DNA from 3 places in the Pseudomonas sp. GL_103 genome. Region 2 is predicted to be linked to each of the others. Evidence: predicted binding sites of a transcription regulator. Region 2 holds the regulator's gene; each other region holds the start of a gene.

Region 1 (9,897 bases), 620 kb from region 2:
TGCTCCAGAGTGAAGCGTACAGGCGGAACCAGAGCGATGGTTTCGTCTTTACCCGAAGCACGCATGTTGTCGAGCTTCTTGCCTTTGGTTGGGTTAACACCCAGGTCGTTGTCGCGGCTGTTCAGACCAACGATTTGACCTTCATAGATGTCCTGGCCGTGTTCGATGAACAGCTTGCCACGCGACTGCAGGGTTTCCAGCGAGTAGGTCAGTGCCTTACCGGTAGCAACCGATACCAGCACGCCGTTCTGACGGCCGGACATGTCACCGGACTTCATGGTGTCGTAACGGTCGAAGATCGAGGTCAGGATGCCTGCACCGGAGGTCAGGGTCAGGAACTCGTTACGGAAACCGATCAGACCACGGGCCGGGATGTTGTACTCAAGGCGCACACGGCCCTTGCCATCCGGAACCATGTTGGTCAGGTCGCCTTTACGGATACCGATCTGTTCCATGATCGCGCCCTGGGATTCTTCCGGCAGGTCGATGGTCACGTTTTCGTACGGTTCGTGCTTGACGCCATCAACCATACGGATGATCACTTCCGGACGACCAACACCCATTTCGAAGCCTTCGCGACGCATGGTTTCGATCAGTACCGAGAGGTGCAGCTCACCACGGCCGGAGACTTTGAACTTGTCGGCGGTGTCGCCTTCTTCAACGCGCAGAGCAACGTTGAACAGCAGTTCCTTGTCCAGACGTTCCTTGATGTTACGGCTGGTCACGAACTTGCCTTCTTTACCGCAGAAAGGCGAGTCGTTTACCTGGAAGGTCATGGAAACGGTTGGTTCGTCAACGGTCAGCGGCTTCATCGCTTCGACGTTCAGTGGGTCGCACAGGGTGTCGGAGATGAACAGCTGGTCGAAGCCACTGATGCAGACGATGTCGCCAGCCAAAGCTTCTTCAACGTCAATGCGGTGCAGGCCGTGGTGACCCATCAGCTTCAGGATACGACCGTTGCGCTTCTTGCCGTCAGCGTCGATAGCCACAACCGGGGTGTTCGGCTTGACGCGACCACGAGCGATACGGCCAACGCCGATAACACCCAGGAAGCTGTTGTAGTCCAGTGCGGAGATCTGCATCTGGAACGGACCGTCACGGTCGACTTTCGGCGCTGGTACGTTGTCGACGATCGACTGGTACAGCGGGGTCATGTCTTCAGCCATCTCAGTGTGGTCCAGACCGGCAATACCGTTCAGGGCCGAGGCGTAGACGACTTTGAAGTCCAGCTGTTCTTCGGTGGCACCCAGGTTGTCGAACAGGTCGAAGATCTGGTCCAGAACCCAGTCCGGACGCGCGCCTGGACGGTCAACCTTGTTGATGACCACGATTGGACGCAGGCCGGCTTCGAAAGCCTTCTTGGTCACGAAACGGGTTTGCGGCATAGGGCCGTCTTGAGCGTCAACCAGCAGCAGAACGGAGTCGACCATCGACATTACGCGTTCAACTTCGCCGCCGAAGTCGGCGTGGCCCGGGGTGTCCACGATGTTGATGTGGTAGCCGTTCCAGTTGATGGCGGTGTTTTTCGCCAGAATGGTAATACCGCGCTCTTTTTCCTGGTCGTTGGAGTCCATCACGCGCTCGTCGTTGAGCTCGTTGCGCTCCAGGGTGCCGGATTGACGCAGGAGTTTGTCTACCAGGGTGGTCTTACCATGGTCAACGTGGGCAATGATGGCGATGTTGCGTAGATTTTCGATCACTTGTGTATCTCGATCAGAGGATTCGGTGTGCTGACAAGTCTTGGCAGCGATTAACAGTAGCGTCCGTGAAAGCCGTTACAGCTTGACGGTGGCATCGGGGGGCCGGTGACGCAGGCCACAGGCAAACAGCCCCGGGCACTTAGCTCGGTCGATAAACGCGCACATTGGCATGCCCCTCACTGAGCAAATGGTGGGTATGCAGGCGACTCATCACGCCTTTGTCGCAATACAGCAGGTACTGGCGAGTAGGGTCCAGTTCCTTGAAACGAGCGTTCACTGCATAAAACGGCATCGTTTGTACCTCGATGCCAGCAAGCTCCAGCGGGTCGTCTTCAGCGGCATCCGGGTGACGGATGTCGATGACGATCTGACCGGCCAGCGCTTCGCTGACTTCTTCAATCTGCAAGTCCTGGCCCAATTCGTCGATCACACGATCGATCGGCACCAGTTTGGCGTTTTCGAGCGCACGCTCGAGTACCGCCATATCGAATTCTTTCTCTTCATGCTCGACGCGATAGCGCTTGGCTGCAGTCTTCGGATTGACCGAGATGACGCCGCAGTATTCCGGCATGTGCCGGGCGAAATCGGCGGTACCGATTTCGTTGGCCAGGTCGATGATGTCCTGCTTGTGACTCGCGATCAGCGGACGCAAGACCAGCTTGTCGGTCACGCAATCGATCACTGACAGGTTCGGCAGCGTCTGGCTCGATACCTGGGAGATCGCCTCACCGGTGACCAGCGCGTCGATGTGCAGTCGATCGGCAATTTGGGACGAAGCGCGCAACATCATACGCTTCAATACTACGCCCATATGACTGTTATCGACTTTGCCGAGAATTTCGCCCAGCACTTCTTCGAAAGGCACACTGACAAATAGCACGCGTTGGGAGCTGCCGTACTTCTTCCAGATGAAATGCGCGACTTCCATGACGCCCAGTTCGTGGGCACGTCCGCCCAGATTGAAGAAGCAGAAATGCGCCATCAGGCCGCGGCGCATGATCTGGTAGGCCGCCACGGTGGAGTCGAAGCCACCGGACATCAGCACCAGGGTCTGCTCCAGCGCGCCCAGCGGATATCCGCCGATGCCGTTGTGCTGGCTGTGGATCACGAACAACCGTTGGTCGCGAACTTCGATCCGGACCTCGATTTCAGGCTTTTTCAGGTCGATCCCGGCGGCACCACACTGACGGCGCAACTGGCTGCCGACATATTTTTCAATATCTATCGAGCTGAACGGGTGCTTGCCGGCGCGTTTGCAACGCACCGAGAAGATCTTGCCGGCCAGCGCATCACCGTAGTGTTGCTTGCACTTCTCAACGATGTCGTCGAAATCGCCCAGCGGGTACTCATCGATTTGCAGGAAATGCGCGATGCCCGGCATGCAGCTCAGGCGCTCGCCCATCTCCTTCAAGGCCTTGGGGTCGCTGACGCGGGTTTCCAGCTCGAGGTTGTCCCACACGCCGTTCACCACCACGGCCGGGTCCAGATCGCGGAGCACGGCACGGATGTTCTTGGCCAATTGACGGATGAAACGCATCCGTACCGGGCGGCTCTTGATGGTGATCTCGGGGAAGACTTTTACGATTAATTTCATGGAAACAGCGCGCGCATGGCCTGCCGAAAAAGGGGGGCGCGGATTATAGCGGAAATTGCTCAAGGTTTAACCAGTTAATGTGCAGAAGGTTTCGCGCGCACCAAAACAGGTCATTTGTTGGGGGTGGCGCCACATTACAGGGCGAGATTTTCTGCTTTAAAGCGCAATATGCCCTCGCAAGCGTGTTTTTGGGGCAAAAAACCCATGCTGGGGCACTGGCATGCAATTTGCTCCCTTGTGAGGCAGGTTGCCTTGGCAGAGTATTCGCGCCGGCATCACCCACATTTAAGGGCATCCATTACTAGCCCGAAGCCACCCGGAGGACACTATGTCGAAGTCGGTTCAACTCATCAAAGATCATGACGTCAAGTGGATTGATCTGCGCTTCACGGACACCAAAGGCACTCAGCACCACGTGACCATGCCGGCTCGCGATGCGCTGGATGACGACTTCTTCGAAGTCGGCAAAATGTTCGACGGTTCCTCCATCGCTGGCTGGAAAGGCATCGAAGCCTCCGACATGATCCTGATGCCGGACGACTCCACCGCTGTCCTGGATCCGTTCACCGAAGAGCCGACCCTGATCCTGGTCTGCGACATCATCGAACCTTCGAGCATGCAAGGCTACGACCGCGACCCACGTGCGATCGCCAAGCGCGCCGAAGAGTACCTGAAAGCCACCGCTATCGGTGACACCGTATACGCAGGTCCAGAGCCAGAGTTCTTCATCTTCGACCAGGTGAAGTTCAAGTCCGACATTTCCGGCTCCATGTTCAAGATCTACTCTGAACAAGGTTCGTGGATGTCCGACCAGGACATCGAAGGCGGCAACAAAGGCCACCGTCCAGGCGTCAAAGGCGGCTACTTCCCGGTTCCGCCGTTCGACCACGACCACGAAATCCGTACCTCCATGTGCAACGCACTGGAAGAAATGGGCCTGACCGTCGAAGTTCACCACCACGAAGTGGCGACTGCCGGCCAGAACGAAATCGGCGTCAAGTTCAACACCCTGGTGAAGAAAGCCGACGAAACCCAGACCCTGAAGTACGTCGTGCACAACGTAGCCGATGCCTACGGCCGTACCGCTACCTTCATGCCTAAGCCTCTGTACGGCGACAACGGCTCGGGTATGCACGTACACATGTCCATCTGGAAAGATGGCAAGAACACCTTCGCCGGCGAAGGCTATGCAGGCCTGTCCGACACCGCTCTGTACTTCATCGGCGGCATCATCAAGCACGGTAAGGCCCTGAACGGCTTCACCAACCCGGCGACCAACTCCTACAAGCGTCTGGTTCCAGGCTTCGAAGCTCCAGTGATGCTGGCCTACTCGGCTCGCAACCGTTCCGCTTCGATCCGTATTCCTTACGTGTCGAGCCCGAAAGCCCGCCGTATCGAAGCACGCTTCCCGGATCCGGCTGCCAACCCGTACCTGTGCTTCGCCGCACTGTTGATGGCTGGCCTGGACGGCATCCAGAACAAGATCCACCCTGGCGACGCCGCTGACAAAAACCTGTACGACCTGCCGCCTGAAGAGGCCAAAGAGATCCCACAAGTTTGCGGCAGCCTGAAAGAAGCCCTGGAAGAGCTGGACAAAGGTCGTGCGTTCCTGACCAAAGGCGGCGTTTTCAGCGACGACTTCATCGACACTTACATCGCCCTGAAAAGCGAAGAAGAAATCAAGGTACGTACCTTCGTACACCCACTGGAATACGAGCTGTACTACAGCTGCTGATCCGGTAGCGTCGCAATACGCGGCGTGACAAAAAAGAGGCCTCCTTCGGGAGGCTTTTTTATTGCCCAGATGTTTAGCGACTTGGGAGAACCGCCCGGCCTGGCCTATGCTGCAACCCAACGTTTTCGCTTCCGGTCGATTCCATGGGTCGTGGTTTTTTCTTCATCCTGCTGCTGATCGTTCTGCCCGCCACGGCGCAGATCTACAAGTACACGGACGCCAACGGTGCCACCGCGTACAGCAATCAACCGCCTGACGGCGTCAGTGCCCAACCGGTCGATTTGCCGCCCCTCAACAGCGTCGAGCACCAGCCTCCCGGCGCAGCCGCACCTGCTGCCGAAGCCGATCGTAAAGAAGAACCCCACAAGACCTATGAAGTGCTGGAGCTGACAGGCCTGCCCGGCACCGAAGCCCTGCGCGCCAATAACGGCACGTTCACCGTAACAGTACTGATCAAGCCGCGCCTGCAAGGCCCCCACCTGCTGCGCCTGCTGCTGGACGGTCAACCCTACGGCCAGCCAGGCAACGTGCCGACCCTGCAACTGGTGAACATCGATCGCGGCGAACACCGCCTCGCCGTGCAAGTGATCGATGGCGAAAACGTTGTGCAGCAGAGCCCTGCGGTGACATTCACCGTGCAGCGGGTGCACAAGCCTTGAAGGCCTGGCTACTGATCGCCTGCCTGATTGCCCTGCCCGCCTCGGCAGAGGTCTTCATGTATGTCGACGCTCAGGGCAACCGGGTTTTCACCGACCAGCCCAAACCCGGCGACGCCAGGCGTGTACCACTGACAACGAGCAATCGAATGGCGGCCAAGCCCTCCAGCGCAGCGCCATTGCTTGCCCAGAGCAGTCCTGAAGTACAAGCGCCGTTCCACTATGAGGTGCTGCGCATCCTGATCCCGGAACCCGACGCAACCATCCGCAGCAACACCGGCGAAGTCATCGTCAGCGCCACCAACGAACCTGCCCTGCAACCCGGTCACCGCTACCGATTGCTGCTCGACGGCCAGCCCACCGCCGAACCCGGCCTGAGCCCGGTGTTCGCTTTGAGCAACATCGATCGCGGCAGCCATACCCTGTCCGTGGAAATCCTCGACGAACAGGGACGCATCGTCGAACGCACCGCCAACCAACCTTTCCACATGCAGCGCACGTCTCTCGCCCAGAAGCGCAGGATCAAACCCTGCACTCTCGAAGACTACGGCCAGCGGCCGGAATGCCCGCTCAGTGACAAACCCGGCGAAGAAAAAAATCCCTTCCTGCGACTTTTCTAACCTCGTTCAGGTTTGCGCACTATATTGGTGCAATAGCTTGCACCGTACTCACATTCCAACCCATTTTGGTTCGAAAGTACCCGTGAAAGCTGGCAGAACGCCACGCAAACGAGCGTCAAACGCCTGTTTCAGGCGTTAAGCGCTTCTTTTCGGAGCCTTGGTTTGTTTTTTGCATTTTGCCTGTACCAGCGTTTTTTTGCGCATGCTCTGCCCTAAAAGAGGTCCCGATGACCATTAGCGACGCACTCCACCGTTTGCTACTCGACAACCTCACCACTGCCACCATCCTGCTCGACGCCGAACTGCGCCTCGAGTACATGAACCCGGCGGCGGAGATGCTGCTGGCCATCAGCGGTCAGCGCAGCCATGGGCAGTTCATCAGTGAGTTGTTTACCGAATCGACCGAGGCACTGAACTCGTTGCGCCAGGCTGTCGAACAGGCGCACCCGTTCACCAAGCGCGAAGCCATGCTCACCGCCCTCACCGGCCAGACCTTGACCGTCGACTACGCGGTAACGCCGATTCTGAGCAACGGCGACACGCTGCTGCTGCTCGAAGTCCACCCCCGTGACCGCCTGCTGCGGATCACCAAGGAAGAAGCACAGCTGTCGAAACAGGAAACCAGCAAGATGCTGGTGCGCGGCCTGGCCCATGAAATCAAGAACCCCCTGGGCGGGATTCGCGGCGCGGCACAATTGCTGGCCCGGGAACTGCCGGAAGAAAGCCTGCGCGACTACACCAACGTCATCATCGAAGAAGCCGACCGCTTGCGTAACCTGGTGGATCGCATGCTCGGCTCCAACAAGCTGCCATCGCTGGCCATGTGCAATGTCCACGAAGTGCTTGAGCGTGTCTGCCATCTGGTGGAGGCCGAAAGCCAGGGCTGCATTACCTTGGTGCGCGACTACGATCCAAGCATCCCCGACGTCCTGATCGACCGCGAGCAAATGATTCAGGCGGTTCTGAACATCGTGCGCAATGCGATGCAGGCCATCAGCAGCCAGAACGAACTGCGCCTGGGCCGCATCAGCCTGCGCACCCGCGCCATGCGCCAGTTCACCATCGGCCACGTGCGCCATCGCCTGGTGACCAAGATCGAGATCATCGACAACGGCCCGGGCATCCCGGCAGAACTTCAGGAAACCATTTTCTTTCCCATGGTCAGCGGTCGTCCGGACGGTACCGGGCTGGGCCTGGCCATTACCCAGAACATCATCAGCCAGCACCAGGGCCTGATCGAATGTGACAGCCACCCCGGCCACACCACCTTCTCGATCTTTCTGCCACTGGAACAAGGAGCCACATCGACATGAGCCGTAGTGAAACCGTGTGGATCGTCGATGACGACCGTTCTATCCGTTGGGTCCTGGAAAAAGCCTTGCAACAGGAAGGCATGACCACGCAAAGCTTCGACAGCGCCGATGGCGTGATGAGCCGCCTGGCGCGCCAGCAGCCAGACGTGATCATCTCCGACATCCGCATGCCCGGCGCCAGCGGCCTGGAGCTTCTGGCGCGGATTCGCGAGCAGCACCCACGGCTGCCAGTGATCATCATGACCGCGCACTCCGATCTGGACAGCGCTGTCGCGTCCTATCAGGGCGGCGCCTTCGAGTACCTGCCCAAGCCGTTCGATGTCGACGAGGCGGTTTCCCTGGTCAAGCGCGCCAACCAGCACGCTCAGGAACAACAGGGCCTGGAAGTTGCCCCGACCCTGACCCGCACCCCGGAAATCATCGGCGAAGCGCCGGCGATGCAGGAAGTGTTTCGCGCCATTGGACGCTTGAGTCACTCCAACATCACCGTGCTGATCAATGGTGAATCGGGTACCGGTAAAGAACTGGTGGCCCACGCGCTGCATCGTCACAGCCCGCGCGCCGCTTCGCCGTTCATTGCGCTGAACATGGCGGCGATCCCCAAAGACCTGATGGAATCCGAACTGTTCGGCCACGAGAAAGGCGCGTTCACGGGCGCGGCCAACCTGCGTCGCGGGCGTTTCGAGCAAGCCGATGGCGGTACGCTGTTCCTCGACGAAATCGGCGACATGCCCGCCGACACCCAGACCCGCTTGCTAAGGGTACTGGCCGACGGCGAGTTCTACCGCGTCGGCGGTCATGTGCCGGTGAAGGTCGATGTGCGCATCATCGCTGCGACTCACCAGAATCTGGAAACCCTGGTGCACGCCGGGAAGTTCCGTGAGGACTTGTTCCATCGCCTCAACGTGATCCGGATCCATATCCCGCGCCTGTCGGATCGCCGCGAAGACATCCCGACCCTGGCCAAGCATTTCCTCGGCCGCGCCGCCCAGGAACTGGCAGTCGAGCCGAAGCTGCTGAAAAGCGAAACCGAGGAATACCTGAAGAACTTGCCGTGGCCCGGCAACGTGCGTCAGCTGGAGAACACCTGCCGCTGGATCACGGTGATGGCTTCGGGTCGCGAAGTACACATCGGCGACTTGCCGCCGGAGTTGCTGAGCCTGCCGCAGGACTCGGCACCCGTGACCAACTGGGAACAGGCCCTGCGCCAGTGGGCTGACCAGGCCCTGGCCCGTGGTCAGTCGAGCCTGCTCGACAGCGCGGTACCGGCCTTCGAGCGGATCATGATCGAGACCGCCCTCAAGCACACCGCCGGTCGCCGCCGCGATGCCGCCGTCTTGCTGGGTTGGGGGCGCAACACCCTGACGCGCAAGATCAAGGAATTGGGGATGAAGGTTGATGGTGGGGATGATGATGAGGGGGATGAGGGCTAAATCGGGCTTTCGAGCTTAGTCGCAAGCGAAAAGATCGCAGCCTTCGGCAGCTCCTACAGGCGTACGCAAGACCCTGTAGGAGCTGCCGAAGGCTGCGATCTTTTTTGGCCGACAACCACGTTCCATGCACCGCCGCAATGCACCGTGAACCGCAATCGCGCACAAAAACAGCTTCGAGTCCCCGCCTGCTTTCGCAACCGAATCCCTTTCGAAAAAACACGAAAGCCCCGAATTTCGGGGCTTCCAGCGCATCAAAGCGATTTTTTGTTCCAAACTGTTAAAAACTGGCACGCCCCCTGCAATAACCCTTTCAAGTGAATCAGTTCACCCACCCGGTTTCGGGGACCTTGGTACAGGCAGGCCGGGGATTCCCCTCTTTACATCGGGCTCACACCGCACCCGCGACGAGCCCAGCCGTTTTGGGGCCCTTGATACAGGCAGGTCAGGGGTTCCTTCTTTACACCAGGCTCACACCGCACTCGCGACGAGCCTCCCGTTTCGGGAACCTTGGTACAGGCAGGCCGGGGATTCCCTCTTTTATTGCTCCCGGAGATGGATCTCCAGCCGCCAGCGGTCATCGACCTCACTACCGGCCCATTGGCCCTGTAGAGGCCGGGCCGCTACCAGTGTCAGCAACAACCCCCCATCGCTCAAACGTACCCGCCAGTTCACGTCCTTGCCGCCGAGCTTGAGCTGACCTTTCTGCGCCTTGCCCTCGGCGCCAAACAGCAGCGCGACACTGCCGTCCACAATTTCGCCGTGGGTCTTGGGTTCATTGTTGAACCACACCACCAGCCCGTCGTTCGTCACTTCAACCTGCTGCAGCTGACTGGGGTCTGGCGTGGT
Region 2 (9,897 bases):
TCTGCCCGACAGCCTGCTCTGAACCATAGCTGGAAAGAATGTTGAAGCCCTGCAGCGCCAGCACCATGCCGATGAACACCCCGGAGACCACGATGATCACCAGGGACATCACGCCCACCGAATGCAACTGCTTGACCAGCAGCCCGAAACCGCCACCGATGCCGCCCCGACCAAGCAAGGCATGGAACAGGAACAAGCTCGAACGCCCGAACACCGCCAACACATCGATGCCGGCCTGGCCGAAGCGGCGAACGCGTTCTATCAATGAAATTCTGCGCATCAGCGCTTCCCCAGAAGATCTGCGCGGTAATCCGTCGCTGGAAAGTGGTACGGAACCGGGCCGTCGGGTTCACCGGTCATGAACTGGCGAATGCGCGGTTCATCCGAGTTCATCAACTCGTCTGGCGTACCCTGCCCCAACACCTGACCATCGCCCACCACATAAATGTAATCGGCAATGCTCGCGGTCTCGGCCAGGTCGTGGGATACCACGATGCTGGTGATGCCCAACGCATCGTTGAGCAACCGGATGAGGCGCACCAGAACGCCCATTGCGATGGGGTCCTGGCCGACAAAGGGCTCGTCGTACATGAGGATCTGCGGGTCGAGAGCGATCGCCCGGGCCAGCGCAACACGGCGCTTCATGCCGCCGGAAAGCTCGTCGGGCATCAGTTCGATGGCACCCCGCAAGCCCACGGCCTGCAGCTTGAGCAGGACGATGTCGCGGATCATTTCATCCGGCAGTTGCGTGTGAACCCGCAGCGGAAAAGCGACGTTCTCGAAGACATCGAGGTCGGTAAACAGTGCGCCGCTCTGAAACAGCACGCCCATATGCTTGCGTGCATCGAACAGGTCGCTGCGCGACAGTTTTGGCAGGTTCTGACCGTTGACCCAGACTTCGCCCTTGGTTGGTCGCAACTGAGCGCCCATCAGACGCAGGAGCGTAGTCTTGCCACACCCGGAAGGCCCCATGATGCCGGTGACCTTGCCGCGCGGGATACGGATATCGACATTATTGAAAATGCTGCGCGCACCGCGCTTGAAGGACAGTCCCTTCAGCTCGACCGCGTAGGCGTTATCGGCACTCATCTAAACTCCTTGCGATGCAGCCTCTCACTCGGACGCCTGGCTTTCTGACGAAAGCACATACCTCCCGGGCAGGCCGAACTGGCGGCGAACTATATCACTGCAAAGGCTACGCGCCCAAGGCCAAAGCCAGGACATGTTCAACTGCATGACAGGTTGAAAGCCCCATTTAGAAGGTTTCCGGCACCATGGATGGCAATGTGCGACGAACTAGCGTGAGGGATTCGATCATAACCGCTATAATCGCCGCCTTTTCATCAGGCTATACGATTTCTGACATGAGCCAATCCAGCGACCTGATTCAATCAGCACAACGCACCATCCGCCTCGAGGTAGAAGCCGTGCAAGGCCTGCTGCCCCATATCGACGCAGATTTCGTACGCGCTTGCGAGATGATTCTGGCCAGCAAAGGCCGCGTGGTCGTGGTCGGCATGGGCAAGTCGGGGCACATCGGCAACAAGATTGCCGCGACCCTGGCCAGCACCGGCACCACGGCGTTTTTTGTGCACCCGGCTGAAGCCAGCCACGGTGACATGGGCATGATTACCCGCGACGACATCATTCTGGCGCTCTCGAATTCCGGTTCCACCAATGAAATCGTGACCCTGTTGCCACTGATCAAGCGCCTGGGCATCCAGTTGATCAGCATGACCGGCAACCCTGACTCGCCGCTGGCCAAGGCCGCCGAGGTCAACCTGAATGTTCACGTCGAGCACGAAGCCTGTCCGCTGAACCTGGCCCCAACCTCGTCGACCACCGCCGCCCTGGTCATGGGCGACGCCTTGGCCGTCGCGCTGCTGGAAGCCCGTGGCTTTACCGCCGAAGACTTCGCCTTTTCCCATCCTGGGGGCGCTCTGGGTCGACGCCTGCTGCTGAAAGTGGAAAATGTCATGCACGCCGGGCAAGAGTTGCCGCAAGTACAGCGCGGCACCCTGCTGAAGGATGCGCTAATGGAAATGACCCGCAAAGGCCTGGGCATGACCGTGATCCTGGAAGCCGATGGAAAGCTGGCCGGGATCTTTACCGACGGTGACTTGCGCCGCACGCTGGACCGTAGCATCGACATCCATAGCGCTACCATCGACCAGGTCATGACTGCACACGGCAAGACTGCCCGCGCCGAGATGCTCGCCGCCGAAGCGCTGAAAATCATGGAAGATCATAAAATCAACGCGCTGGTTGTGGTCGACCGTGAAGACCGCCCGGTCGGCGCCTTGAACATGCACGACTTGCTGCGTGCGGGAGTAATGTAATGAGTGCGGACCTGCTACAACGCGGCAAACAGATCAAGCTGGCGGTGTTCGATGTCGATGGCGTGCTGACCGACGGGCGCCTGTACTTCCTCGAAGACGGCAGCGAGTTCAAGACCTTCAACACCCTCGACGGCCAGGGCATCAAGATGCTGATGGCCGCAGGCGTGCAGACCGCCATCATCAGTGGCCGCAAGACCCCGGTGGTCGAGCGGCGGGCCAAAAACCTCGGTATCCCGCACCTCTATCAGGGTCGCGAAGATAAACTGGTGGTACTCGACGAACTGTTGGCCCAACTCAACCTGAGCTATGAACAGGTGGCCTACCTCGGCGACGACCTGCCGGACCTGCCGGTGATTCGCCGCGTCGGCCTGGGCATGGCAGTGGCCAATGCCGCCAGTTTCGTGCGTGAACACGCTCACGGCATCACCCTCGCCCGTGGCGGCGAAGGTGCCGCTCGCGAATTCTGCGAATTGATCCTGCGCGCCCAGGACCGCCTCGATGCGGCCAATGCGGCGTACCTGTGAGCCCACTATGCTGAGCAAAAAATTTCGCAACACCCTGATGTACAGTTGCATCGCGGCGATATTCGCTGCGGTTGGCTACTGGAACATCAGCCCGGAACGCTTCCTCGACAAGCCGGTAACGCCGGTCGATGAAAGCGCAATCGACTATTACGCCATCAACGCCCACAGCGTGCAGTACCTGCCGGATGGCAAGCTGCAATATGATCTGGTGTCCGACAAGGTCGAGCACCTGAAAGCGACCGAAGTGACATTGCTGACCAACCCCGACCTGAATGTGTTCCGCGGCACTGAATTCCCGTGGCACGTCCAGAGCCTGCGCGGCGAGGTCAACCCTGATGGCACACAGGTCGAACTGATCGACGACGTGCGCATCACGCGATTCGACGAGAAAAACCGTAGAACCCTGATCACCAGCACCCGCATGACCGTGTTCCCGCAGCAGCAATATGCGCAGACCGAGCAAGACGTTAGAATCGACGGCGCTGGCGGTGTATCGACTGGCAAGGGAATGAAAGCGTATTTGAAAGAAAGCAGGATACACCTGCTATCGAACGTAAGAGGACAGTATGAGGCTCGTTAAAACCCTCCCGATTTTGCTCAGTCTGGGCGCAGCACTGGGAAGCGTGAGCGCCTGGGCTCTGCCGGAAGATCAACAGCAGCCGATCCGCATTCAGGCCGACGATGCCCAACTGGACGACAAGCAAGGTATTGCTACCTATAAGGGTGACGTGATCATCACCCAAGGCTCGATGAAGGTGACAGGCAACACCGTTACCATCACCCGCACCCCGACTGGCGACATTGACGTAGTGACCTCGGTGGGCAACCTTGCGTACTTCGAGCAATTGCAAACGGCTGGCGATACCAAGCCTGTTCAGGGCTGGGGCGTGACGATCCAGTATCACGCCTCGCAAAATCGCGTCGTACTGATCGACAAGGCCAAAGTTGTCGACAAGGACAACAACGTCACCCAAGGCGAGAAAATTGTCTACGACACGGACAAGAAGCTCGCCAGCGCCGGTCGCGCCACAGGCAGCAAGATCACCGAGTCGCGTCCGCGTATCGACATGGTGATCCAGCCGAAGAAGAAAACCGACGAGAAAAAGGCCCAGTAATGGCAACTCTGAAAGCTCAGCATCTGGCCAAGAGCTACAAGAGCCGCCAGGTCGTGCGTGACGTCAGCCTGTCCATCGACAGCGGCCAGATCGTCGGCCTGCTTGGCCCGAACGGCGCCGGCAAGACTACCTGTTTCTACATGATCGTCGGCCTGGTGCAAGCCGACCAGGGCCGCGTCCTGATCGATGACCTGGACGTCAGCCACCAGCCGATGCACGGCCGTGCAAAGGCCGGTATCGGCTACTTGCCGCAGGAAGCATCGATCTTCCGCAAGCTGTCGGTGGCCGACAACATCATGGCCATCCTCGAGACCCGCAAGGAACTCGACAAGGCCGGTCGCCGCAAGGAGCTGGAAAGCTTGCTGCAGGAGTTCCACATCAGTCACATCCGCGACAACCTGGGCATGAGCCTGTCCGGTGGTGAGCGCCGTCGCGTGGAAATCGCCCGCGCCCTGGCCACCAACCCGAAATTCATCCTCCTCGACGAACCCTTCGCCGGCGTGGACCCGATTTCGGTCGGCGACATCAAGCAGATCATTCACCACCTCAAGGCCAAAGGCATTGGCGTGCTGATCACGGACCACAACGTTCGTGAAACCCTGGATATCTGTGAAACCGCCTATATCGTCAATGACGGTCAACTGATCGCCGAAGGCGACGCAGAGACCATCCTGGCCAACGACCTGGTCAAGGAAGTGTATCTGGGCCATGAGTTCCGCCTGTAAGCGCTGAGCCGTGCCCAGGCAGTCGCCCGGGCACCTGACCAGCCATTCACCAGCGCCTCGTGCAGACGGGCGTGGTCAGCCCTCAACAAGGGCAGCGCTGCAACACAGCTTTATAGTTTTTTATTGTTACAGCGCTCTAGGCAAACCCTTTAGTTTCAGGCATATAATTTGCTTAAGTTTGGCGCCCCGGCGCCCTGTAGTGGATGGCGCATGTGCGCCGGCGAATAAGGTGTTAAGCCCCTGCCATGAAACCATCGCTAGTCTTGAGAATGGGCCAGCAGCTGACGATGACACCGCAGCTGCAACAGGCCATCCGCCTGCTCCAATTGTCGACCCTGGACCTGCAACAGGAAATCCAGGAGGCCCTGGAGTCCAATCCGATGCTCGAACGCCAGGAAGAAGGCGACGACTTCGATAATTCCGATCCCTTGGCCGACAACGCCGAACAAAAGCCCAACACTGACATTCAGGAACCTTCCTATCAGGAAAGCGCCCCGACGGTCGATAACCTCGATGAGGGTGACTGGAACGAGCGTATTCCCAACGAACTCCCCGTCGACACCGCGTGGGAAGACGTTTACCAGACCAGCGCCAGCAGCCTGCCCAGCAATGATGATGACGAGTGGGACTTCACCACCCGCACCTCGGCCGGCGAAAGCCTGCAGAGTCACTTGCTGTGGCAACTGAACCTGGCCCCGATGTCCGACACCGATCGCCTGATCGCCGTGACCCTGATCGACTGCATCAACAATCAGGGCTACCTGGACGAAACCCTCGAGGAAATCCTCGAAGCCTTCGACCCGGAACTGGACATCGAACTGGACGAAATCGAAGCCGTCCTGCACCGCATCCAGCAATTCGAGCCTGCCGGCATCGGCGCCCGCAACCTGGGCGAATGCCTGCTGCTGCAATTGCGCCAGTTACCTGCAAAGACCCCTTGGCTGGCCGAGGCCAAGCGCCTGGTCACCGATTACATCGACCTGCTTGGCAGCCGCGACTACAGCCAGTTGATGCGTCGCATGAAGCTCAAGGAAGATGAGCTGCGCCAGGTCATCGAGCTGGTCCAGAGCCTCAACCCGCGCCCGGGCTCGCAGATCGAGTCCACCGAAGCCGAGTACGTCGTTCCTGACGTCATCGTGCGCAAGGACAACGAGCGCTGGCTGGTGGAGCTCAATCAGGAGTCGGTGCCACGGCTGCGGGTCAATGCCCAGTACGCCGGTTTCGTGCGCCGCGCCGACACCAGCGCCGACAACACCTTCATGCGCAATCAGTTGCAGGAGGCCCGTTGGTTCATCAAGAGCCTGCAAAGCCGCAATGAAACCCTGATGAAGGTTGCCACCCAGATCGTCGAGCATCAGCGCGGCTTTCTGGAGTACGGCGACGAAGCCATGAAGCCGCTGGTGCTGCATGACATCGCCGAAGCGGTGGGCATGCATGAGTCGACGATTTCACGGGTGACCACCCAGAAGTTCATGCACACCCCCCGGGGCATTTATGAACTGAAGTACTTTTTTTCCAGCCACGTAAGCACCTCCGAAGGCGGCGAATGCTCGTCCACGGCGATCCGGGCGATCATCAAAAAACTGGTTGCAGCGGAAAATCAGAAAAAGCCGTTGAGTGACAGCAAGATCGCTGGTTTACTGGAGGCACAAGGCATTCAGGTGGCTCGCCGCACCGTCGCCAAGTACCGTGAATCCCTCGGGATCGCGCCTTCGAGCGAACGCAAGCGGTTGATGTAGGGCCACGCCACAGCGTTCCAGTGGTAGATCATCTGATCTACCGCTTTATGCACTGGCAACGAAGGAGAAGCTGTATGCAAGTCAACATCAGTGGACACCAACTGGAAGTGACCGAACCTCTTCGCACCTACATCGGCGAAAAACTCGAACGATTGGAGCGACATTTCGACAAGATCACTAATGTGCAGGTCACGATGACCGTCGAAAAACTGAAGCAGAAAATCGAAGCCACGCTGCATATTCCCGGGAATGAAGTGGTCGCCAACGCGGAACATACTGATATGTATGCCGCGATCGACGCACTCACCGACAAGCTGGATAAACAACTCAAAAAACATAAGGAAAAGACCCAGAGCCTCCTCCAGGGCGCAACCGGTCGTTAACACTCCCTACCCATGATCCGACTTGAAAGTATCCTGACCCCCGGCCGTTCCCTGGTGAACGTGCCGGGAGGCAGTAAAAAGAAAGCCCTCGAACAAATTGCCAATCTGATCGCCCGCGAAGTGCCGGCCCTGGAGATGCAAGATGTCTTCGAGGCACTGATTGCCCGTGAAAAACTCGGCTCCACCGGGTTTGGCAATGGCATCGCCATTCCACATTGCCGTCTCAAGGGCTGTGTTTCGCCCATCAGTGCATTGATGCACCTGGACGCCCCTATCGATTTCGACGCCATCGATGGTGCGCCGGTTGACCTGCTGTTCGTACTGCTGGTCCCGGAAGCCGCCACCGATGCGCACCTTGAGCTGCTGCGACAGATCGCCAGCATGCTCGACCGCAAGGAAGTTCGCGAAAAGCTGCGTAGTGCTGCAAGCAACGAAGCCCTGTATCAGGTTGTCCTGGACGAGCAAAACGGTCAGTAATCATGCGCTTGATCATCGTCAGTGGCCGTTCCGGCTCAGGTAAAAGTACCGCCCTCAACGTTCTTGAGGACAACGGCTACTACTGCATCGACAACCTGCCTGCCGGCCTGCTGCCGGAGTTGGCCGAACGAGCCTTGGTTCATACCGAGCTGTTGCAGCCACTGGTCGCCGTTTCCATTGACGCGCGCAACCTGCCCAGCCACCTGTCACGCTTCCCCGACCTGCTCGAAGAAGTCCGCAGCCGCCACATCCAGTGCGATGTGCTGTACCTGGACGCCGACGAAGAAACCCTGCTCAAGCGCTTCTCGGAAACCCGCCGACGTCACCCCCTGACCAACGCCAACCGCTCGCTGGCCGAAGCCATCAGCGTCGAGAGTGACCTGCTCGGGCCGATTGCCGACCTCGCCGATCTCAAGATCAACACCACCAGCCTGAACCTGTACCAATTGCGCGACGCCATCAAACTGCGCCTGTTGAATCAGCCCGAGCCGGGGACTGCGTTCCTGGTGGAATCCTTCGGCTTCAAGCGCGGCATGCCGGTGGACGCCGACCTGGTGTTCGATGTGCGCTGCCTGCCCAACCCTTACTGGAAACCGGAATTGCGCGAGCAGTCCGGGCTCGATCAACCGGTTGCCGAATACCTGGCGGCACAGCCGGATGTCGAAGAGATGTTCCAGGACATTTCCACGTACCTGCTAAAGTGGCTGCCTCGTTTTGCCGCCAGCAACCGCGCCTACGTCACCATTGCCATTGGCTGCACTGGCGGACATCACCGTTCCGTCTACCTGACCGAGCGTCTGGGCCAGACGCTGCAACAATCCCTGAAGAACGTCCAGGTCCGCCACCGCGACCTCAGCTAAAGGATTCACATCGCGATGCCTGCTCTGGAAATCGAAATCATCAATAAATTGGGCCTGCACGCTCGCGCTTCTGCAAAATTCGTTGGGGTAGCAGGTCAGTTCCCGTGCCAGATCCGGGCCGGTCGTACACCACAGTCCATGGTCGATGGCAAAAGCATCATGGCGATGATGATGCTGGCCGCCGGCAAAGGCACCACGATCCACTTGAGCACAGAAGGCGAGCAGGAACAGGAAGCACTGGATGCGCTGGTAGCGTTGATCAACAACTTCTTCGACGAAGGCGAGTAAAACAACCACAAAAGCCCCTCACCACAAATCAAGCGAGGGCCGTATCCATCACCATCATCAAACAGAACCCCATCAGCAGCCCGAGGCTGGCAAGCTTGTCATGACCATTGCGGCGCGACTCGGGAATGACTTCGTGGGTCACCACCAGCAACATCGCCCCCGCCGCCAGCGCCAACCCCAAAGGCAGCAGCAGTTCGGCCAGGCTCACCAGCCACGCGCATAGCAGTGCGAACACCGGTTCGACCAAGCCTGATGCGGCACCGATCAGGAACGCCTTGATCCTGGACATCCCTGCCCCGGCCAAGACCAAAGCGATGACCAACCCCTCCGGCACATCCTGCAAGGCAATGCCCATGGCGAGACTGTCGGCGTCAGGCATTGCGCCACCGGCCGAAACACCGACCGCCATACCTTCCGGGATGTTGTGGGCAATGATGGCAAACACGAACAACCAAATGCGCGGAGCAATGACCGGTCGCTCCAGCGTACCGACCAGCATGTCCGGGCTGGCCCCGGAGACCTTCCGATCCACCAGGAACAACCCGAACGCGCCGAGCATAATGCCGAAGCTGATCAGCCCACTGGACGCCCATGGCGACAATCCAAGCCCTTCGGCGGCAGAGATGCCCGGAACAATCAGCGAAAATGCCGTCGCCGCGAGCATCACGCCAGCGCCAAAGCCAAGCAATGTGTCGCTGAGCACCTGCGGCATCCGCCGAATCACCAACACCGGCACCGCGCCCAGCGCGGTACCCAAGGCGCAGATTGCACCGCCCTGCAGTGCACGTAGCAACTTCGGCTCAAGATCAAGCCATGCCAGCCCGTGGGCAACCAATAGGCTCATACCCGCCAGCAGTAACAGCGATCCAAACGCGTAACGAAACATCCGTCCACTTCCGATCGCCAGTGTTTCAGTGCCCATAGCCCAGCCTTGGATTTGTTTTTACAGAAGACTTAAACCAGTGCGGCCTGATAGCGCGCAGCGACTTGTGGCCAATTGATCACGTTGTAGAACGCGCTGATGTATTCCGGACGACGGTTCTGATAACGCAGGTAATAGGCGTGCTCCCAGACGTCGAGGCCCAGAATCGGCGTATTACCGTTCATTAGCGGACTGTCCTGGTTACCGCTGCTTTCCACCACCAGGGTCTTTTGCGGGGTTACGCTCAGCCAGGCCCAGCCACTGCCGAAGCGGGTCAACGCGGCCTTGGTAAAGGCTTCCTTGAAGCTGTCGAGACCGCCCAGTTGTTCATCGATGGCCTTGGCCAGCGCGCCTTCGGGCTTGCCACCACCACCGGGCGCCATGACTTCCCAGAACAACGAATGGTTGGCGTGGCCGCCCCCTTGGTTGATCACCGCCGCCCGCAGATTTTCCGGCAGTTGCTGAACGGCGGACACCAGATTCTCCACCGGCCACTCGGCATACTCAGTGCCCTCGACGGCCGCG
Region 3 (9,897 bases), 1.1 Mb from region 2:
CGAAGTTGGAGAACAGGGACGAAAATTTTTCCTGAATCAGGTTCATGTCTTTCAGCTCCGTTGGCTCTTGAATGGCAAGCATACGGAGAGGGTTGCAGTGATTGTGCCAGCCTTGGCTGCTTGAAAATAACGTTATAAAACAACAAGTTAGTATCAGTGGTGATTTTTGCTTTCGTGCATTCTGCATGAACGGCCATCGTGCATCCTGCATTTTGCGCGGTCGCTCGGCGATTCGATGGAACCATTGCGTGTGCGGGGGTTCACGATTGGCCCTGTATCAATCGCGGAACAGATCGCGGATCAAGATCGTAGATACAAAACATTTCAAAAACCGCGTGTACAGCTCAAGAACCGTTGACGTATTTTCGGGCTCAGTCATCGCAGCCCGACAATAAAAAGATCGAACGGGAGCAACATGAGTCGCACGTCGAACGACACGATTACCTGGGGCATGATGCTCCGCAAGCTGCCTTCCATCGCCAAGGCCATCCCTCGGGTGGTGAAGGGCATGAAGGCCGCCAACGTCAAGGACCCGACCCAAACGTGTGGTTTGGGTTGGAGTTTCGAGCAAGCCACGTTGCGTAATCCGGATGGCCTGGCGCTGTTGCAAGGCGACGTAACGCTCAGTTACTCCGAGGTCAACCAATGGGCCAATCGCATCGCCCATCACCTGATCAGCCAAGGCATCGGCAAGGGTGATGTGGTGGCGGTCTTCATCGAGAACCGCCCGGAACTGCTGGTGACGATTCTGGCGGTGGCCAAGGTCGGCGCGATCAGTGCGCTGCTCAATACCTCCCAGACCCGCGACACCCTGGTGCACAGTGTGAATCTGGTGACGCCGGTGGCGATCATTGTCGGTGAAGAGTTGGTCCCGGCGTACCTGGCAGTGCGTGATCGGGTGTCGATCAAGGCTGACCGAACCTGGTTCGTCGCCGATCAGGACACCTCTCGCCAACCCGGTATCGCGCCTGAAGGGTTCGTCAACCTGATGACCGTCAGTCTCGACGACGCCAGCGACAACCCGGCCAGCAGCCGGCAGATTTTCTTCGACGATCCCTGCTTTTATATCTACACCTCCGGCACCACGGGGCTGCCCAAGGCGGGCGTGTTCAAGCACGGACGCTGGATGCGCAGCTCCGCGAGCTTCGGCATGATCGCCCTGGACATGCGCCCGGACGATGTCGTCTATTGCACCTTGCCGCTGTACCACGCCACGGGCCTTTGCGTGTGCTGGGGTTCGGCCGTCAGTGGTGCCAGCGGGTTCGCCATCCGCCGCAAATTCAGCGCCAGTCAGTTCTGGAACGATGCGCGCAAGTACCGGGCGACCACCATCGGTTATGTCGGCGAACTGTGCCGCTACCTGGTCGATCAACCGCCCAGCGCCGACGACAGCCGGCACGATGTGAAGAAAATGATCGGCAACGGCTTGCGTCCCGGCGCCTGGAGCGAGTTCAAGACCCGCTTTGCGGTGAATCACATCTGTGAGTTGTACGCCGCCAGCGACGGCAATATCGGTTTCACCAACATTCTCAATTTCGACAACACCATCGGTTTTTCCCTGATGTCCTGGGAGCTGGTCGCGTACGACCATGACAGTGGCGCGCCGATTCGTCAGGCCAATGGCCTGATGCGCAAGGTCGCCAAGGGCGAGCAGGGGTTGTTGCTGGCAAAAATCGACGACAAGGCACCGCTTGACGGCTACACCGATCCGCAGAAAACCGCCAAGGTCGTGCTTCAGGATGTGTTCGAAAAAGGCGACCGCTACTTCAACACCGGCGACCTGTTGCGCAACATCGGCTTTGGGCATGCGCAGTTTGTCGACCGCCTGGGCGACACCTACCGCTGGAAGGGCGAAAACGTCTCGACCACAGAGGTCGAAAACATCCTCCTGCAACACCCGCTCATTTCCGAAGCCGTGGCCTATGGCGTGGAAATCCGCAACACCAATGGCCGGGCCGGGATGGCGGCGATCACTCCCGCCGAATCCCTGGCGACCCTGGACTTCAGTGAACTGCTGGCGTTCGCCCGCGAGCAAATGCCGGCCTATGCGGTGCCGTTGTTCCTGCGGGTGAAAGTGAAAATGGAGACCACCGGGACGTTCAAATATCAGAAGACCCGACTCAAGGACGAGGCCTTCGACCCGGGTAAAACCGGAGATGACCCGATCTATGCCTGGCTGCCGGGAACGCAGACTTACGTGCAGGTCACTGAGCAGTTGTTGTCCGACATTCACGGCGGCAAGTATCGCTATTGAATCTGGCTATGGCGGCCCATGAGAAAAAACAAGTGACAGTGCCGGGGGCGCTCGGGAAACTGTCGGCTTTTACGAATGACAGAAAAGGGAGTGCCCAATGTCAGACAAAAGCCGCCAGATGACCCCCGAAGAAGCCGCTGAATTCACCGAACAGGTATTCAACAAGGCACGGGAGGGCGATGCGGCGATGATGGCCGCGCTGCTGACCAAGGGTTTGCCGCCGAACCTGCGTAACCACAAGGGCGATACCTTGCTGATGCTGGCCGCTTATCACGGTCATGTGGACACGGTAAAAGTCCTGCTGGAGCACAAGGCCGATCCGGAGATCCGCAACGACAACGGCCAGAGTCCGATTGCCGGCGCCGCCTTCAAGGGCGACCTGGCGGTAATCAAGGCCTTGGTCGACGGTGGCGCCCAGGTTGAAGGCTCGTCCTTCGATGGCCGCACGGCGCTGATGATGGCGGCGATGTTCAACCGCGTCGAAGTAGTCGATTACCTGATCAGCAAGGGCGCCGACCCGAAAGCCAAGGACGCCAATGGCATCACCGCGCTGGAGGCGGCTAAAACCATGGGTGCTTCCGATACCGTTGCGCAGTTGCAGAAACTGGTTGGCTGATTGCTTTAAAAGATCGCAGCCTTCGGCAGCTCCTACAGGTGTACGCCACTCAATGTAGGAGCTGCCGAAGGCTGCGATCTTTTTTGGGCATTCGAATCTATCCTTGCGGTATCCTTCGCGCCCTCAAAATTCACCTCGCTACAGGATCCTCCCCATGAAAGCCGCACTCGTCGAACTCATCAGCAAAATCAGCTCCGGGTGCATGGGCGAAGACGAAATCCTCAAGGTCGCGGACGAAGCGGCCCAGGCCTACACCGATCCCGAGGCTTTCCTGACTGTCAATCCGGACATCAACTACGACGAAACCTTCCCGATCCCGCTGGGTGAGTGGGTGGTGGTCGGTAGCCTGCCGGAAACGGTGCTGTTCCAGGCTGACACCTACATGGACCTGTTCGCGCAGATCGTCGCCTCGTTCGGCCCGGGTGTGGAGTTCAATCTCAAGCCCAAGCAACTGGCCAAGACCGAAGCCCTGACCGCGCTCAACCGTATCCAGGTGCAGATGAGCAGCATGAACAAGGAAAACGGTGGCTACACACTGATGAACTTCAGCCAGTTGCTCGATGACGAGTTGCAGGTGGTCCTGGTCTACGGCGATGACGTGCCACGGGTGCTGGAATTGTGCGCAGAAGCGGGCATCGCAGCCGCGCCATCCCTGGAAGCCCTGAAAGTGGCGATCCACGTCTGATCCAGACACTGTCAATAAAAAGGAATCCTCGCGACGACCGTCTATCCTGAGGAGGCATACCACTCTTTGGGAGCGTCACCATGGGTTCCACGTTCAACAGCCTGGTTGCCTTGATCATTTTTGTCCTGGACATCTGGGCCATCATCAACGTGTTCAAAAGCAGCGCCGAGACCGGGATGAAAATCCTCTGGGTACTGCTGATCGCGCTGTTGCCGGTGCTGGGGCTGATCATCTGGGCCATCGCCGGACCGCGGGGCAACGTCAAACTCTGACGGTTTTCCCACAAACAACACCGACCCTGTGGGAGCGGGCTTGCTCGCGAAGGCATAGTGTCAGTCGCTATCAATGTTGACTGATTCACCGCTTTCGCGAGCAAGCCCGCTCCCACATTCGACCTGTCATGTTCCGCGACGTAGAATGCGCGCCTTTCCCGGTCAATCGAGACGCTCGATTGGCCATCATGGGCGGGTAACCGTCCGTTGCCACCCGCATTCATCGGAGCACTTCCCATGAGCAACACCCCGACCAGCGACTACCTGGAAACCCTCTACGAAGGCTACGGCCAGCGTTTTCGCATGGAAAAACTGCTGCACGAAGTGCGCACCGAACACCAGCACCTGGTGATCTTCGAGAACCCGCGCATGGGCCGGGTGATGGCGCTGGACGGCGTGATCCAGACCACCGAAGCCGACGAATTCATCTACCACGAAATGCTCACCCACGTGCCGATCCTCGCCCATGGCGCCGCCAAGCGCGTGCTGATCATCGGCGGCGGTGACGGCGGCATGTTGCGTGAAGTGGCCAAGCACCGCAGCGTCGAGCACATCACCATGGTCGAGATCGACGGCACCGTGGTCGACATGTGCAAGGAGTTCCTGCCTAACCACTCCAAGGGCGCGTTCGATGATCCACGCCTGAACCTGGTGATCGACGACGGCATGCGTTTCGTCGCCACCACCACTGAAAAGTTCGACGTGATCATTTCCGACTCCACCGACCCGATCGGACCGGGGGAAGTGCTGTTCTCGGAAAACTTCTACCAGGCCTGCCACCGCTGCCTGAACGAAGGCGGCATCCTGGTGACCCAGAACGGCACGCCGTTCATGCAGATCGAAGAAGTGAAGACCACCGCCGGTCGCCTGCGCAGCCTGTTCCCGGACTGGCACTTCTACCAGGCCGCCGTGCCGACCTACATCGGTGGCTCGATGACCTTCGCCTGGGGCGCCACCAATACCGCTTATCGCAAGTTGTCCCGCGAAACCCTGCAACAGCGCTTCACGGGCAGCGGCATCATCACCCGCTACTACAATCCTGAAATCCACATCGGCGCCTTCGCCTTGCCGCAATACGTGTTGCAGGCGGTGAACAAGCCAAGTAACGACTGATCTTTCAGTCCACGCACCAAACCTGTGGGAGCGAGCCTGCTCGCGAAGAGGGAGGGTCAGTTGAAATCAAGGTCAACTGACACACCGCGTTCGCGAGCAGGCTCGCCCCCACATTGAATTGCGGCGGAACAAGGCGGAACAATTAGCCAGCTAACAAGGTCGAGATAGAGGTAAGCCCATCCATGGGTTTTATCGAGGAGGCACCAATGCAAAAGTGGAAAGTCACTTTCGTGGATGATCATGGCGAAACCATCAACGAAGTCTTTGAGTGCACCGAGCGCCCGGACTACGAGCGTGCCGCCAAGCTCATCAAGGCCCGGCTTCTTCCTGTCGCCGCCGAACTGGATCTGAACGATCTGGAAGGGCGGACCGCTGATGCGTGCGTCAAAGATCTCAAGTCCCAGAACAGCATTCAAATCCTCGGCATTACTCCAATCTGAACGACACCTCTCGCATTCACATCCGGGCCTTGGCAGAGGCTCTATCTTGAGGCTACTCTGCAAGCGAGATCAGCGAATGAATCGCTAAGGTCTGGTCTTGTCAGCTCCATGCTTGTTTCCCGCCGGCACATCGATTGCCGTCGCTCGCGCTGTTCGGTTGCGGGTGAGGGAGTACGGAAAGTCTATCCATCGTTTTGAGGAGGACGTTTCATGAGCACAGCCTATCAAGAAGACATCAGCAGCAGCGTGCTGCGCCGCATGAAAGAAGGCGGTTTTGACTTTTCGCGGTTTCATCCCATCGAGTTCTACGCCATTTTCCCGGACGAGGAGCGGGCACGCAGGGCGGCAGGTCATTTCCACCGTGGTGAATCCCTGGATGCGCAAGTCAGTGTGCGCGACGATGGCGCCTGGGCGCTGGAGTTGTGCAAGGTCATGTATGCCACCTACGACGACATCGGCGACTTCGAACAGGGTTTCGAAGCAGTGGTCGAGCCTCTGGGCGGCATCATCGAAGGCTGGGGTGTGAAACAGGAGGTACGAGGGCGACTCGCATAACCTTATGAACAGTGACAACCAGCAATGACGGCTGACCTTCGGGTTGGCCGTTTTCATTTAAGGCCTGTAGGAGCTGCCGCAGGCTGCGATCTTTTGATTTTGCTTTCATTTTGACAACGGCAAAAAAAACCGCCCAAAACAGGCGGCTAAAAGGGAAGTTCGGTGAGCTTTTCAGCGAATGCCTGGATTATCCGCACCCGTTGCCAGGCAGTGAAATCAACTCTGGCTATGCTGGTGATAGGCGACCACCACGCCTTGCAATGAAGCGGGGGCAATCAGGTTGGGGCATTTACCGCACAGGATTGGTGCGGCGTGTGTGTCTTGATTATCCAACCGATTGAAATTTAAGCGTTTATGCCGATGGCACGGGCCTTGCGAAGGTCTGGACGTCCGAGTGACAAGGAGTACGGCATGATCCGCACCTATTTTGATGAGATGTACGATGCCGGCGGCCAGGTCCGCCCGCATTATCGGGAGTTTGCCCGTTGGCTGGCCGAAACGCCTGACGAGCTTTTGGCACAACGGCGACGCGAGGCCGATCTGCTGTTTCATCGCGCCGGGATTACTTTCACGCTCTACGGTGATGAGCAAGGGACAGAGCGCCTGATTCCCTTCGACACCATTCCCCGCAGCATCCCCGCCAGCGAATGGCGGATTGTCGAGCGCGGCTGCATCCAGCGGGTCAAGGCGTTGAACATGTTCCTCGCCGACCTTTACCACGAGCAGCGCATCATCAGGGCCGGCATCATTCCGGCCGAGCAGGTGCTGGCCAACGAGCAGTACCAGTTGGCGATGCAGGGCCTGGATCTGCACCGCGATATCTATTCGCACATCTCCGGCGTCGACCTGGTGCGCGACGGCGACGGCACGTATTACGTGCTCGAAGACAATCTGCGTACACCGAGCGGCGTCAGCTACATGCTCGAAGACCGCAAAATGATGATGCGCCTGTTCCCCGAGCTGTTCGCGGCGCAACGCATTGCCCCCATCGACCATTACCCGAACCTGTTGCTCGATACCCTGAAAAGCTCAAGCCCCATCGATAACCCGAGCGTGGTGGTGCTAACGCCGGGGCGCTTCAACAGTGCATTCTTCGAGCATGCGTTCCTGGCGCGGGAAATGGGCGTGGAACTGGTGGAAGGCGCGGACCTGTTCGTGCGTGACGACAAGGTCTACATGCGCACCACCGACGGGCCGAAAGCGGTCGACGTGATTTATCGTCGCCTCGACGACGCCTTCCTCGATCCCCTGGCCTTCAACCCGGAATCGATGCTCGGCGTACCTGGGCTGCTGTCGTCCTACCGTTCCGGCAACGTGGTGCTGGCCAATGCCATAGGCACGGGGGTGGCGGACGACAAGTCGGTGTATCCGTTCGTTACCGACATGATCCGTTTCTACCTCGATGAAGAGCCGATCCTGAAGAACGTTCCTACGTGGCAATGCCGTAATCCGTCTGAGCTTTCCCACGTGCTGGCCAATCTTCCTGAACTGGTGGTCAAGGAAACCCAGGGCTCCGGCGGGTACGGAATGCTGGTGGGGCCGGCAGCGACGGCGGCGGAAATCGAAGCCTTCCGCGCGCGGATCATCGCCAAGCCCCATGCGTATATCGCGCAACCGACGTTGTCGCTATCGACCTGTCCGACCTTTGTCGAAAACGGCATTGCGCCACGCCACATCGACTTGCGGCCGTTTGTCCTGTCGGGTCGTGAAACCCGGGTCGTGCCCGGCGGCTTGACCCGTGTCGCCCTGCGCGAAGGCTCCCTGGTGGTCAACTCCTCCCAGGGCGGCGGAACCAAGGACACCTGGGTGGTCGAGGATTAAAGGAAGCCTGTCATGTTAAGTAGAACTGCCTCGGATTTGTATTGGATGTCGCGTTATCTGGAGCGCGCGGAAAACCTCGCCCGGATGCTCGACATCAGCTATTCGCTGTCGCTGATGCCGCAGGACGGTCGCGGCGACGGTTTGCACGAACTGGCCATGCCGCTGTTGATCACCGGCACCCTGGACGATTACCTGGAGCGCCATGGCGAACTGCATGCCGAACGGCTGTTGCATTTCTTCGCCCTGGATGCGGCCAACCCGGCGAGCATCTACAGCTGCCTCGGTGCCGCTCGGGCCAGCGCCCATGCGGTGCGTGGGCGCATCACCGCCGACATGTGGGAAAACATCAACGCCACCTGGCTGGAAATTCGCGGCATCGCCGAACAGGGTCTCAGTCGCTACGGCATGAGCCGTTTCTGCGAGTGGATCAAGGAACGTTCCCACCTGTTTCGGGGCGCGTCCTACGGCACCATCATGCGTAACGACGCGTTTCGTTTCATTCGTCTGGGGACCTTTATCGAGCGTGCGGACAACACCTTGCGCCTGCTCGATGCCCGCTACGAAATGGCCGGCGATCAGGCCGAAGCGGTCAGCGATGGCACCGCTCACGCGTATTACCAATGGAGCGCGTTGTTGCGGGCGTTGTCGTCGTTCGAGGCCTACACGGAAATCTACCGCGACGCCCCTGGCGCCCGGCATGTCGCCGAATTGCTGTTGCTGCGGGCCGATGTACCGCGATCCCTGCGCGCCTGCACCGAAGAAATCGACCAGATCCTTGCGCAATTGCCGGGGGCCAATGGACGTCCCGCACAACGACTGGCGGCAGAAATGGACGCACGCCTGCGCTACACCGGCATCCATGAAATTCTCGAAGAAGGCCTGCATGCCTGGCTGACCGAGTTCATCCCGCTGGTGCGCCAGTTGGGTAACGCGATTCACAGTTCTTATCTGGAGGCCGCATGAGACTTTCCATTAGCCACGAGACCACCTATCACTACGAAGACAAGGTGCGGGCGAGCATCCAGTATCTGCGTCTGACTCCCCACGACAGCGAGCGCCAGCACGTGCTCAGCTGGCAGCTCGACCTGCCGCGTCCGGTGCGCGCGCAACTCGATCCGTTCGGCAACATCCTGCATGTGCTGACCATGGACGAGCCCCATGAGGCGATCATCATCGGCGCCCGTGGCCAGGTCGATATCGACGAACTGCGTGAGGCCGAACACGAGAGTCAGTCGGCACTGCCGTTTCTGCGCTTCACCCGTTTGACTGAGGCCGACGCCGCTCTGCGGGCGTTCGCCGAGAAGGAATGCAAGCAACGCCGCGATCGCACGGCGCTGATCGATCTGATGCATGGCCTCAACCAGCATATGACCTACACGCCGGGCTCCACGGAAGTGGACACCAGCGCGGCCCAGGCCTTTGCCGGACGCTCTGGCGTGTGTCAGGACCATACCCATGCGTTTCTCGCTTGCACCCGCAGCCTGGGCATTCCTGCGCGTTATGTGTCGGGCTATCTGTACAGCGAAAACAGCGAACACCTGGCCAGCCACGCCTGGGCCGAAGCCTGGCTGGATGATGCCTGGTACAGCTTCGACGTGACCAATGAACTGGCCCGGCCTGAACGTCACCTGAAACTGGCGGTGGGCCTGGATTACCTGGATGCCTGCCCGGTGCGCGGGATGCGCCGGGGCGGCGGGTGTGAGCAGATGCACGCCAAGGTGCTGGTTTCACCGACGCCAGCGCCGGTGATTTCAGTGCAGCAGCAATAATCTGATGGATCACCCTTGTAGGAGCTGCCGCAGGCTGCGATCTTTTGATTTTGATAATAAAGATCAAAAGATCGCAGCCTGCGGCAGCTCCTACGAGGACGTGTGTCAGGGCTTAACCTTGCGCCCGACCATATGCTGCAAATACCCCACCAGCATCTGCAGATCCCCGTCCGGCAACACCTCGGCCGAGAACCCGGGCATCTTCGCCTGTGGCCACTGGCGCAAACTCTGTGGATCGCGGATGTAGCGCTTGAGGAAGTCCGCGCCGAAGTACTCGGTCGGGTTGTACGGAATATTCAGGTCCGGTCCGAATTGCGCGTCCCCGGCGCCATTGAGTCGATGGCAGGCCAGGCAATTCTTCTGGAACAACGC

The links. The regulator sigma-54, encoded in region 2, starts transcription at its own class of promoters, with help from an activator protein. The targets are predictions, from matches to a motif close to ANTGGCATNNANNTTGCTNT.
Region 1: glnA (glutamate--ammonia ligase) is a predicted target of sigma-54. The motif match lies at 3,509-3,528, and genes of this name have one in related genera.
Region 3: AC3IP0_RS09095 (circularly permuted type 2 ATP-grasp protein) is a predicted target of sigma-54. The motif match lies at 6,295-6,314, and genes of this name have one in related genera.

Annotation. Positions count from the first base shown of each region.
Region 1 covers NZ_CM174420.1:315,577-325,473, reverse strand. Annotated here, with positions in the region: gene typA (translational GTPase TypA) at 1-1,700, opposite strand, end outside; gene thiI (tRNA uracil 4-sulfurtransferase ThiI) at 1,840-3,294, opposite strand; gene glnA (glutamate--ammonia ligase) at 3,623-5,029, shown strand; gene AC3IP0_RS01520 (DUF4124 domain-containing protein) at 5,173-5,688, shown strand; gene AC3IP0_RS01515 (DUF4124 domain-containing protein) at 5,685-6,305, shown strand; gene glnL (nitrogen regulation protein NR(II)) at 6,533-7,618, shown strand; gene ntrC (nitrogen regulation protein NR(I)) at 7,615-9,051, shown strand; gene AC3IP0_RS01500 (hypothetical protein) at 9,589-9,897, opposite strand, start outside.
Region 2 covers NZ_CM174420.1:932,165-942,061, reverse strand. Annotated here, with positions in the region: gene mlaE (lipid asymmetry maintenance ABC transporter permease subunit MlaE) at 1-280, opposite strand, end outside; gene AC3IP0_RS04180 (ATP-binding cassette domain-containing protein) at 280-1,089, opposite strand; gene AC3IP0_RS04175 (KpsF/GutQ family sugar-phosphate isomerase) at 1,365-2,339, shown strand; gene AC3IP0_RS04170 (KdsC family phosphatase) at 2,339-2,863, shown strand; gene lptC (LPS export ABC transporter periplasmic protein LptC) at 2,871-3,443, shown strand; gene lptA (lipopolysaccharide transport periplasmic protein LptA) at 3,430-3,978, shown strand; gene lptB (LPS export ABC transporter ATP-binding protein) at 3,978-4,703, shown strand; gene AC3IP0_RS04150 (RNA polymerase factor sigma-54) at 4,949-6,442, shown strand; gene hpf (ribosome hibernation-promoting factor, HPF/YfiA family) at 6,517-6,825, shown strand; gene ptsN (PTS IIA-like nitrogen regulatory protein PtsN) at 6,838-7,302, shown strand; gene rapZ (RNase adapter RapZ) at 7,305-8,162, shown strand; gene AC3IP0_RS04130 (HPr family phosphocarrier protein) at 8,178-8,450, shown strand; gene AC3IP0_RS04125 (ZIP family metal transporter) at 8,479-9,372, opposite strand; gene AC3IP0_RS04120 (superoxide dismutase) at 9,405-9,897, opposite strand, start outside.
Region 3 covers NZ_CM174420.1:1,983,487-1,993,383, forward strand. Annotated here, with positions in the region: gene AC3IP0_RS09055 (DUF3509 domain-containing protein) at 1-46, opposite strand, end outside; gene AC3IP0_RS09060 (long-chain-acyl-CoA synthetase) at 416-2,254, shown strand; gene AC3IP0_RS09065 (ankyrin repeat domain-containing protein) at 2,352-2,870, shown strand; gene AC3IP0_RS09070 (hypothetical protein) at 3,025-3,555, shown strand; gene AC3IP0_RS09075 (PLD nuclease N-terminal domain-containing protein) at 3,636-3,827, shown strand; gene speE (polyamine aminopropyltransferase) at 4,065-4,940, shown strand; gene AC3IP0_RS09085 (hypothetical protein) at 5,147-5,380, shown strand; gene AC3IP0_RS09090 (ribonuclease E inhibitor RraB) at 5,591-5,935, shown strand; gene AC3IP0_RS09095 (circularly permuted type 2 ATP-grasp protein) at 6,347-7,756, shown strand; gene AC3IP0_RS09100 (alpha-E domain-containing protein) at 7,769-8,719, shown strand; gene AC3IP0_RS09105 (transglutaminase family protein) at 8,716-9,525, shown strand; gene AC3IP0_RS09110 (c-type cytochrome) at 9,631-9,897, opposite strand, start outside.